DNA from 2 places in the Paraburkholderia sp. JHI2823 genome. Region 1 is predicted to be linked to the other one. Evidence: predicted binding sites of a transcription regulator. Region 1 holds the regulator's gene; the other holds the start of a gene.
The links. Region 1 encodes FNR, which switches genes on or off when oxygen is low (the NO sensors DNR and NnrR bind a similar motif). Its sites were predicted from a motif close to TTGATNNNNATCAA; they were not measured.
Positions count from the first base shown of each region.

Region 2: cyoA (ubiquinol oxidase subunit II) is a predicted target of FNR. The motif match lies at 2,864-2,877, and genes of this name have one in related genera.

Region 1 is NZ_JAYMRY010000007.1:105,564-110,737, reverse strand. Features, by position in the region: gene VSR34_RS10760 (MFS transporter) at 1-1,407, opposite strand, end outside; gene VSR34_RS10755 (hypothetical protein) at 1,598-2,332, opposite strand; gene fnr (fumarate/nitrate reduction transcriptional regulator Fnr) at 2,720-3,475, shown strand; gene VSR34_RS10745 (alkaline phosphatase family protein) at 3,539-5,174, opposite strand, start outside.
Region 2 is NZ_JAYMRY010000010.1:57,099-62,272, forward strand. Features, by position in the region: gene cyoB (cytochrome o ubiquinol oxidase subunit I) at 1-1,852, opposite strand, end outside; gene cyoA (ubiquinol oxidase subunit II) at 1,857-2,744, opposite strand; gene VSR34_RS13745 (NADH-quinone oxidoreductase subunit M) at 3,084-4,634, opposite strand.

The sequences.
Region 1 (5,174 bases):
GGCGACGAACGCCGCGCCGATCATGAGCGCCGAGCCCACCACATAGCCCGTGAACACCTCGCTGCGCTGGTGGGTGTCGATCAGCCGCCCGAAGAAGGCGGGGCCGATGATGCCGCCCAGCGCAGTCCCGAACGCATAGAACACGGCGATGGCCAGCGCGCGAATCTCCAGCGGAAACGACTCGCTCACGGTCAGATAAGCCGAACTCGCCGCAGCCGAAGCGAAAAAGAAAATCACCATCCACGCGCCGGTTTGCATCCTCACCGTGAGGATGCCCTGCGCGAACAGCCAGCCGCTCGCCGTGAGCAGCATGCCCGAGAGCGCGTAGGTCGCGGCGATCATCGTGCGCCGGCCGATCACGTCGAAGAGGCGTCCCAGCATGATCGGCCCGAGAAAGTTGCCGAGCGCGAACGGCAGCAGGTAGAGGCCGACTTCGCTGCCCGGCACCCCATAGAACTCCGTGAGCACGAGCGCATAGGTAAAGAAGATCGCGTTGTAGAAGAAGGCCTGCGCCGTCATCAGCGAAAGGCCGACCAGCGCGCGCCGCCGGTGCCGCACGAAGAGGGCGTGAAACACGGCGCTCAGCGGCGTATGGCTGCGCGCGTGCAGGCGCAGCGGGGCGCCGGACGGCTCGTCGAGTGTATGGCCGGCAGCGCGAAAGCGCGCCTCGATGTCCTGCACGACGCGTCCGGCTTCGCCGTGCCCGCCGTGCGTGAGGAGCCAGCGCGGGCTTTCCGGAATCCAGCGGCGCATCGGCAGGATGATGAGCGCGAGCACCGCGCCGATGAAAAAGCACACGCGCCAGCCCCAGTCGGCGGGCAGCAGATGCGGGTCGAGCAGCACGAGCGAGCCCGCCGCCCCAACGCCCGCGCCGACCCAGAACGTGCCGTTGATGCAGAGGTCGGTCCAGCCGCGCACGCGAGCGGGCGTGAACTCCTGGATCGTCGAATTGATGGCCGCGTACTCGCCGCCTATGCCAGCGCCGGTGATCAGACGAAAGACCAGGAAACTCGCGAAGCTCCAGGAGAACGCCGTGGCCGCGGTGGCGAGCAGATAGACGGCCAGCGTGATGAAGAAGAGCTTGCGGCGGCCGAGCCGGTCCGTGAGCCAGCCAAAGCCGAGTGCGCCGCACACCGCGCCCGCGATATAGGCGCTGCCCACGAGGCCCACCTGCGCATTGTCCAGATGCAGAACCGGGCTCGTTTTCAACGCGCTCGCCACCGCACCGGCCAGCGTGACTTCGAGGCCGTCGAGGAGCCACGTGACGCCCAACGCCGCGACGATGAGCACATGAAAGCGCCCCCACGGCAGGCGGTCGAGGCGCGCGGGCAGCGTGGTTTCGATGATGACGGGCTTATCGGACGTAGTGGTCGTATCGGGCCTATCGTGCGTATGGTGCGGATTCATCGGGCAGGGCTGGGTTCGGTCGGGATGGCTGTAGCATGGCCCGTTCCCGAATGGCCGCAGAAGAGCGAACCACGTAAGCAGGTGCGAAATACCGGCTCACGCCAAGTCCGAATTCTTATCTGCGGGATCTCCGAACTTGCCAATGCTTTGAAGGCGCGGCCGAATGTGTGCCCGGAACTCGCGCGCTCGATTAGAAACTGCGCCGAACGGTGACTGTCGCGCCAGTGCTGTGCGAATGAAGAATGGCGACTCGCGCAGTGGCGGAAAACACCCATTGGTCCATGGTGAGCGAGAGCCTGCGTTGAGGCTGCGCGCCGATGTTCAACGTGCTGTCGGGCACCTGAAGAATCGAAATTTGCGGCGCTGTGGAAGGGCCGATGTGCAGATAGCCGGAAGACGGCAGCGCGGCCTGCGGCTCACCATACCCGCTGCCGTGTGCGGACTTCGTGAACTCGTAATGGTATTTGTCGTGTGCGATTGGCGCGCTATAAAAATTCTCCAATTGCGCGTAAAACGGCTTTTCCTGATTCTGTTGATATTCCAGTTCGTAACGGTGCAGATACACCTGAGGTTCTGGCAGTGAAGGAACGACCTCCATGGGCATCGGCGCGATATTGGCGAGCGTCATGGTTTCGGGAGCGCTCATGAAGGTGCTCTGAGCGTAAGCGTAACCGCTCAGCATAAGAAAGGCTGCACCGACAATCTTTTCGTTCAGGCACGTCATGAGGAACCCTCCAATGACGAACTCGAAACATCGACCGCTGAATGTTTCGATCGAACAGACCGCCTTCGCTTCACCTGCATCCATGCATTCTAGTACCTGATTTGCTTCCTGCCAGCCGAATATGAGTGCGTGCGGCGCGATCGATGCGAAGTCCACCAGCTGACGGATGGTCTGCAGAATGCGAGGGGGTGCCAAATGCAACGTTCACGCCTTTCGTCGCTTAACATGACAGTCGAAATGACCGGTCAACGGATGTGGACGGCCGGCAACAGCGGAAGAAATTGCGGATGGAGCAGCGCCGGCGATACCGGCGAAGTCAACTCGTTCGGGAAAATCCGCAGTCGGACCGGACCGTGCCGAACAATGCGCCGAGTGACCTTCAGCGCGCGCGCGGGTCGTGCATCGGCGGTGTTGTTTTTGCGTCGCTTGCGTTTGCGCAAGCGGGCGAGATAGCCGGCGAAACCGTTACGTGACAAGGCGCAAGCGCTCGCGGTTCAGGTGCGCGGCATTTTGCCACCACATTGACGCACGCGCATGGTGTGACAATGCGTCGAAATCTTCAAAATAAGCTAACGAAGGAGTCGTCCGATGCTGTCACCCGTCGCAGGATCCGCTATCGTCGTGCGCCAAAGCAGTCGTGCTCCTCTCGGGGCTACGCAGCCCAGTGCGCGCTGCTCGGGGTGCTCAATGCGCCATCTTTGCATGCCGCAAGGCTTGCCGGCGGAAGAGCTTCCCAAGCTCGAGGCCCTGATCTGCGGCGCGCGCAAGGTGCGCCGCGGGGAAGCGCTCTACCGCTCGGGCGACCGCTTCGACAATCTCTACGCCGTGCGCTCCGGCTCGCTCAAGACGTTCATCGTCAACCGTGACGGCCGCGAGCAGATCACGGGACTGCGTCTCGCGGGCGATGCGCTGGGGCTCGACGGCATTGCCAACGACGTCCATGCGTTCAGCGCGGTCGCGCTCGAAGACAGTTCGATCTGCACGCTGCCCTACGCCGCGCTCAAGACGCTTTGCCGCGAAAGCGGCACGATGCAGGACCGGCTGCATCGGCTCATGGGCGACCAGTTCAATCAGGAAGCTTCGCAGATGATGGTGTTGGGCTCGCTCAGCGCCGAAGAGCGCGTGGCCGCGTTCCTGCTCGACGTCTCGTCGCGCAACTGGCAGCGCGGCTATTCGCAGGCGGAGTTCCGCCTGCGCATGTCGCGCGAAGACATGGGCAGCTATCTCGGCATCACGCTCGAAACGGTCAGCCGGATTCTGTCGCGCTTCCAGAAGCGCGGGTTGATCGATGCGCAGGGCAAGCTGATTCGCATCTGCGATATCGAAGGGCTGCAGACGGTCTGAGCGGGACCGGCGGCGCGACAGCCATCGAACGCCCGATGACTGCCGCTGCCGATTGCTAACGATTTACTTGTCGTCGTCGAGGCCAAGACCCGGCAGACGATGCGTGCCTTCGACCTGCACCGCGTGCAGCAGACGCGGATCGAGGTCGAGCGCGCTCAGGATCGTCGGCGCGACCTGGGTCGTGAACACGTAGTGGTCGTCGGTGCGGCCGGCGTGCTTGAGGCCCGGGAACGACACGACGAGACCCAGATGGCTGTCGTCGGGCGCGTTGCCGCCGTGCTCTTCATCCTTCTTCTTGCTCGACGTATAGATCACACCCGGGTTCGGCTGCACGACGATATCGGGCGTGCGGCCGTTCGAAGGATTGCCGAACCAGTCCGCGAGACGGTCGCCGGTGAGGATGTACGCTTGCGGGCCGTCCGCGCAGATGCCCGGCGCGTTGCAGCCCAGGTTGGCCTTCAGCGTCTTCACGACCGCATCTTTCTGGCTCTGGTCGCGCAGCCAGATCAGGCCGACGTCGTCGGTCTGCACCATGCCGGTGCCAGAAAGGCCCGTGCCGTCGTTCAGGCTGCCCGTCTTCGTATTGTTCTGACCGAAGTTGCCGTTCGGATCCAGATAATTGTTAGCCTCCAGCAGCGCCGTCAGCGTATCGCCGTTCTTCACCAGCTTCGTATGATCGGTCGGCGACTGGCCGTGCTTGGCCGTCACGATGATGAGCGTCGAGGCATAAAGATTGCGCTGCTTCAACTCCGTGACCACGCGCCCGAGCGAGTTGTCGAGGTACGTGATCGCCGCAGCGACCTGCGGGCCTGGCGTGAAGTCGGCGTCGAGGTACCCGCCTTGCTTCGCGACCGTCGCCTTCTGCGCGACGCTGAGCGTCTGGAAGTTCGTGCCGAACAACGTGGGCACGGGCGCGCTCGTCTTGCCCGTCGAATCGAGGCCGTCGATCTGGTTGATCAGCGCCTGCACGTGGAGGTTGTCGAAGACCTCGGTATGCGTGTAGACGTCCGTATAGTCCGAGTTGGTCTTCGGATCGATCGAGTTGATCTCGGTGCGCGCGAGATCGTCCACGCCCTTGCCGGACGGCCCGTTGACCCAGTCATAGCCCCACGCGTGCTTGTCGGCCCACGCCGTGTGCGAGCCGTGCAGATTCTGCTTGATCACTTCGAAGACCGTGTTGGTCTTGATGTAATTGTGCGGGTACACGGGCGTGCAGACGCCGTTGATCTTCGCATACGGAATGGCTTGCGGATTGAATGCGCCGCCGCCGTCGAGGTGGACCAGCGCGCCGCCGTTCTGCGCGTCGATGCCGGTCGTTTCGTCGAACACGACGTTCCAGCCTTGCGGGCCGGCACACTTCGAATCGAGCGGAGCGTAGAGCGTCCGGTCATATGAGACGTCATAGAAGAGACCCGCGCTCCTGGGCGAGCCGCCCGTCACGAGCGCCGCGAGACCGGGGAACGAATCGGACAGATGGGGCGTGTGCGCGTTCGTGTAGGTGACGCCCGATTTGGCGAGCAATGCGAGGTTGGGGCAGCTGTTGCTGCCGATGCAGCGGGCGACATCCTGCTCGTGCAGGCCGTCGAAGCTGATCAGCAGGACGTGCTTCACGTCCTTCATGTCGCCTGCGTACGCCGTCGACTGTACGCCCGCGAGCGCGAGAGCACTCGCTCCAACGACTGCGCCTATCCGTGACCAC
Region 2 (5,174 bases), on a different contig from region 1:
TCGCGAGCCACCAGATGTGCCAGATACCTGCGAAGCCCAACGCGAGCGTGAAGATGCCGGTAAAGACACCTGCGCTGGTATTCGACGGCATGTGGATGTCCGTGTACTTCGTGTTCGCGACGTCCACGGTTTCGCGACCGGTTTCCTTCAGGTGCGCAAACTCGTCGAGCTCGCTCACGTGCGGAATGATTGCGAAGTTATACGACGGCGGCGGCGACGAGATCGACCATTCGAGCGTACGGCCACCCCACGGATCGCCCGTCAGGTCGCGGTTGCCCGGCAGGTTGCGGTCGCGGACCGAAACGTAGATCTGCAGCAGCTGGTGCGCGATGCCGATGGCCACGAGCACGGCGCCGACCCAGGCGGCGATCATCCACGGCTGCCATGCCGGATTGTCGTAGTGGTTCAGGCGGCGGGTTGCACCCATGAAGCCGAGCACATACAGCGGCGTGAACGCGAGCCAGAATCCCGTGAGCCAGAACCAGAACGCACGCTTGCCGATCTTTTCGTTGAGCTTGAAGCCGAACGCCTTCGGGAACCAGTAGTTCATGCCCGCGACGTAACCGAACAGCACGCCGCCGATGATCACGTTGTGGAAGTGCGCGATCAGGAACAGCGAGTTGTGCAGCACGAAGTCGGCGCCCGGGATTGCCAGCATCACGCCGGTCATACCGCCGATCGTGAACGTGACCATGAAGCCGATCGTCCACAGCATCGGTGCCGAGAATTCCACACGGCCGCGATAGATCGTGAACAGCCAGTTGAAGATCTTCACGCCCGTCGGGATCGCGATGATCATCGTCATGATGCCGAAGAACGCGTTGACGTCAGCGCCCGAACCCATCGTGAAGAAGTGGTGCAGCCACACGAGGAACGAGAGCACCATGATCGCGCACGATGCGTACACCATGGTCTTGTAGCCGAACAGCGGCTTCTTTGCGTACGTCGCGACGATTTCCGAGAAGATACCGAACGCCGGCAGGACCAGGATGTACACCTCGGGGTGACCCCATGCCCAGATCAGGTTCAGGTACAGCATGACGTTGCCGCCGCCGTCGTTCGTGAAGAAGTGCGTGCCGATGTAGCGATCGAGGCCGAGCAGCGCGAGCGTCACGGTCAGGATCGGGAACGCGGCCATGATCAGCACGTTCGCGCACAGCGCCGTCCACGTGAACACCGGCATCTTCATCATCGTCATGCCCGGAGCGCGCATCTTGATGATCGTGACGAAGAAGTTCACGCCGGTCAGCAGCGTACCCACGCCCGAAATCTGCAGTGCCCACAGGTAATAGTCGACGCCGACGCCCGGACTGTACGCCAGCTCCGAGAGCGGCGGATACGCGAGCCAGCCCGTCATCGCGAACTCACCGACGACGAGCGAGATCATCATCAGCGCCGCGCCGACGGCCGTCATCCAGAACGACAGGTTGTTCAGGAACGGGAACGCAACGTCACGCGCGCCGATCTGCAGCGGCACGATGATGTTGAACAGGCCCACCATGAAAGCCATCGCCATGAAGAAGATCATGATCACGCCGTGTGCCGTGAAGATCTGGTCATAGTGATGCGGCGGCAGATAGCCCGGCGCGTTGTACGCGAGTGCGAGCTGGGTGCGCATCATGATCGCGTCGGCGAAGCCGCGCAGCAGCATGACGAGCGCGAGGATGATGTACATCACGCCCAGACGCTTGTGGTCGACGCTCGTCAGCCACTCCGTCCAGAGATATTTCCACTTACCCAGGTAAGTGATCGCGCCGAGCAGGGCTGCCCCGCCCAGCGCCATGGCGAGCGCCGTGACCACGATAATTGGCTCGTGGTACGGAATCGCATCCAGTGTAAGTTTTCCGAACATGCCTTTACCCCTTGGTCACGCACGACGGGTCACTGAAATTCGTGACGTGGCCGTTGTTGTACTTCGCGATGATGTTGTTGAAGAGCTTCGGGTCGACCGTCGAGAAGTATTCAACCGGAGCCTTCTCGCTCGGCTTGGCGACCGTCGCGTACTGATCCATGGAAAGCTGCGTCTGCGAAGCCTTCACCTTCTGGACCCACGCGTCGAAGTCTTGCTGGCTCGTGGCGAGGGTGCGGAACTTCATGTCCGAGAAGCCCTTGCCGCTGAAGTTCGCCGAGAGGCCGGCGTAGTCGCCAGCGTGGTCGGCGATCAGGTGCAGACGCGTCTGCATGCCAGCCATCGCGTAGACCTGCGTGCCAAGCTGCGGGATGAAGAACGAGTTCATCACCGAGTCCGACGTGATGCTGAAATTCACCGGCGTGCCAACGGGCACGGCCAGCTGGTTCACCGTCGCGATGCCGAGATCGGGGTAGATGAAGAGCCACTTCCAGTCGAGCGCGACCACTTCGACGTTGATCGGCTTGACGTTCGATTCGAGCGGCTTGTAGGGGTCGAGCTCGTGCGTGGTGTTCCACGTGAGCACGCCGAGGAACAGAATGATCAGCGTCGGGATGGTCCAGACGACGACTTCGATCGCCGTCGAGTGCGACCACTTCGGCGCATAGGTGGCGCTACGGTTCGACGCCCGATAGTGGAACGCGAACCACAGCGTCAGGACGATCACGGGGATCACAACAATCAGCATGGCCCAGGTGGAAGTCGCGATCAGCGACTTTTCCGCCACGCCCACACTTCCTTTGGGGTCGAGGAGCTCCATGTTGCATCCGGAAAGACACAAGGCCAATCCGGCGCTTACGGGAAGCAGTAACCTTTGAAAGGTCGTTCTTTTCATCACGTTTGCCTGAATTTCATTCATTGAATAGTTCCGGACACATCCCCTGACATCCGACAAAGGAAGCGCGTCCGCATCATACAGCCGCTTTGATATTTCGCAATCAATGAATGTGGAAAATGACCTTTGTCAAAAGCAGATCGAGACACTTTGCCGCATGTGTTCGCGAGGTTTGTCGCGCCTCGGAAACACACGCACATCGCGCCCCACTCTGCTCTTGACAGCGGCCCGCCGCGGCTACTTCTCGAATTTCAAAATTCGAAAACCCTTCCACGCAGCAGCGCGCCGTACCGCCTTGGGGCGGTACGGCGCGCTGGTTGCGTTGTCAATCTTCTTTGATCAAGTCGGCGAGTGCGGCTGCGCGGCACGAACGTCCGTGCCCGCGCGCACTGCGTCAGCAGGCGCCGCATCGTCGACAGGTTGCTTGCTGCGGCCGGCCTGGGTGACGAGGTTCGCCGCCGAGAGCTCGATCGCGTCGGTCATCGGCTTCGGATAGAGGCCGATTGCCAGCACGAACGCTGCGAGCGAAGCGAAGATCAGCGTTTCGCGGCGGCCGATGTCGGCCAGCTTTGCCACGCCCTTGTTCGCCACAGCGCCAAAGATCACGCGCTTGTACATCCACAGGGTGTACGCAGCGCTCAGAATGACGGTCGTCGCGGCGATCGCGCCGACCCAGAAGTTCACGCGGATCGCGCCCATGATGACCATGAACTCGCCCACGAAGCCCGACGTGCCCGGCAGGCCGAGGTTGGCCATGCAGAACAGCATCATGAACGCCGCGTAGCGCGGCATCACGTTGACGACACCGCCATAGGCCGAGATCGTGCGCGTCTTCGTGCGGTCGAACAGCACGCCGATCGAGAGCAGCATCGCGCCCGAGACGAAGCCGTACGAGATCATCTGGACGATCGCGCCCTCGGTGCCGATCTGGTTGAAGAGGAAGAGGCCCAGCGTGACGAGGCCCATGTGGGCGACCGTCGAGTACGCGAGCAGCTTGGTCATGTCGGTCTGCGCGAGCGCGAGCAGGCTCGAATAGACCACGGCCACGAGCGAGAGCGTGATGATCGCCGGGGCGAAGAAGTGCGCGGCGTCGGGCGTGATCGGCAGCGTGAAGCGCAGGAAGCCGTAGCCGCCCAGCTTCAGCATGGCCAGCATGACGGTGGCGCCGGTCGGCGCTTCGAGGTGGACGTCGGGCAGCCAGGTATGGAACGGCCACATCGGCACCTTCACGGCGAAGGCCGCGAAGAAACCGATGAACACGAGAATCTGCGGAATGAAGCCGAGCGTGAGGCCGTGCCACGCGGACATGTCGAACGTGTGCGACTGGCTGTAGAGGTACAGCATCGACACCAGCATCAGCAGCGAGCCGGCGAGCGAGAAGAAGAAGAACTTGACCGCGGCGTAAGTGCGGCGGGCATTGCCCCACGCGCCGATCAGCAGGTATAGCGGAATCAGCGTGGCTTCGAAGAACACGAAGAACAGCATGCCGTCGGTCGCCGCGAACGTGCCGACCATCAGACCCGAAAGAATCAGGAACGCGCCGAAGTACTGGGCGACGCGCACCGTGATGGACTCCCACGACGCGACCACGATCACGAGCGTCGTGAACGCGGTGAGCACCACGAGCCACATCGAAATGCCGTCGACACCGAGTCGCCACGCCACGCCGAACTCAGGCAGCCATTCGCGGAACTCGACGAACTGCATGCCGGCCTGATGGTTGTCGAAGCCGGAGATGAGCGGGAGGGTCAGCAGCAGACCGACGACGGCGCCAATGAGCGACAGCCAGCGGGCACGCTGCGGATGACGATCCGACCCGAGGCGCAGCACGGCCACGCCGAACAGGATGGGAATCCAGATCGCCAGACTCAGGAATGGAACGGATTGCATTTCAACAGGACCTCAAAAATGCGGAGCAAATGGCTTCCACGGCGCACGATCAGGTGCGCAAGCAACTTGAAAGATTGACGCGGGGTGAAAATCGAACCTGGCTGGCTGTAATGTATTTGTCAGCTATGAGGCGAAATGCAACACACGTTCAAGGGTTAACGAGGGTAAACGGAATACGGAAGTTTTGCAGCGCAACAACACGGGCCGGATCGAAGACTGACACAAGTCATTGTTTTTATTTCAAAACGCACCAGGAGAAAAAACAACACACGGGCTGCTACAGCCGATTTTTGATCGCATCAACAGCGCTTTTCCCATTTGGGGCGCCATGACGCGCGGCAGGCTGTCACGCTGCGCGGCCCGAATAATACCTTACTTGTTTCTTTCGGTTCAATGACTTATGCATTGAAATGTGGCCTGTCGCGTAGGCCACGGCGCGCGCCCACGCCCCTCGCGCGACGCAAAAAAAACCCGGCCCTCATGGGGCCGGGGTCAACTCTCACGTCGCGCCAGACGACTGGAACACGCACGGCCGGGACT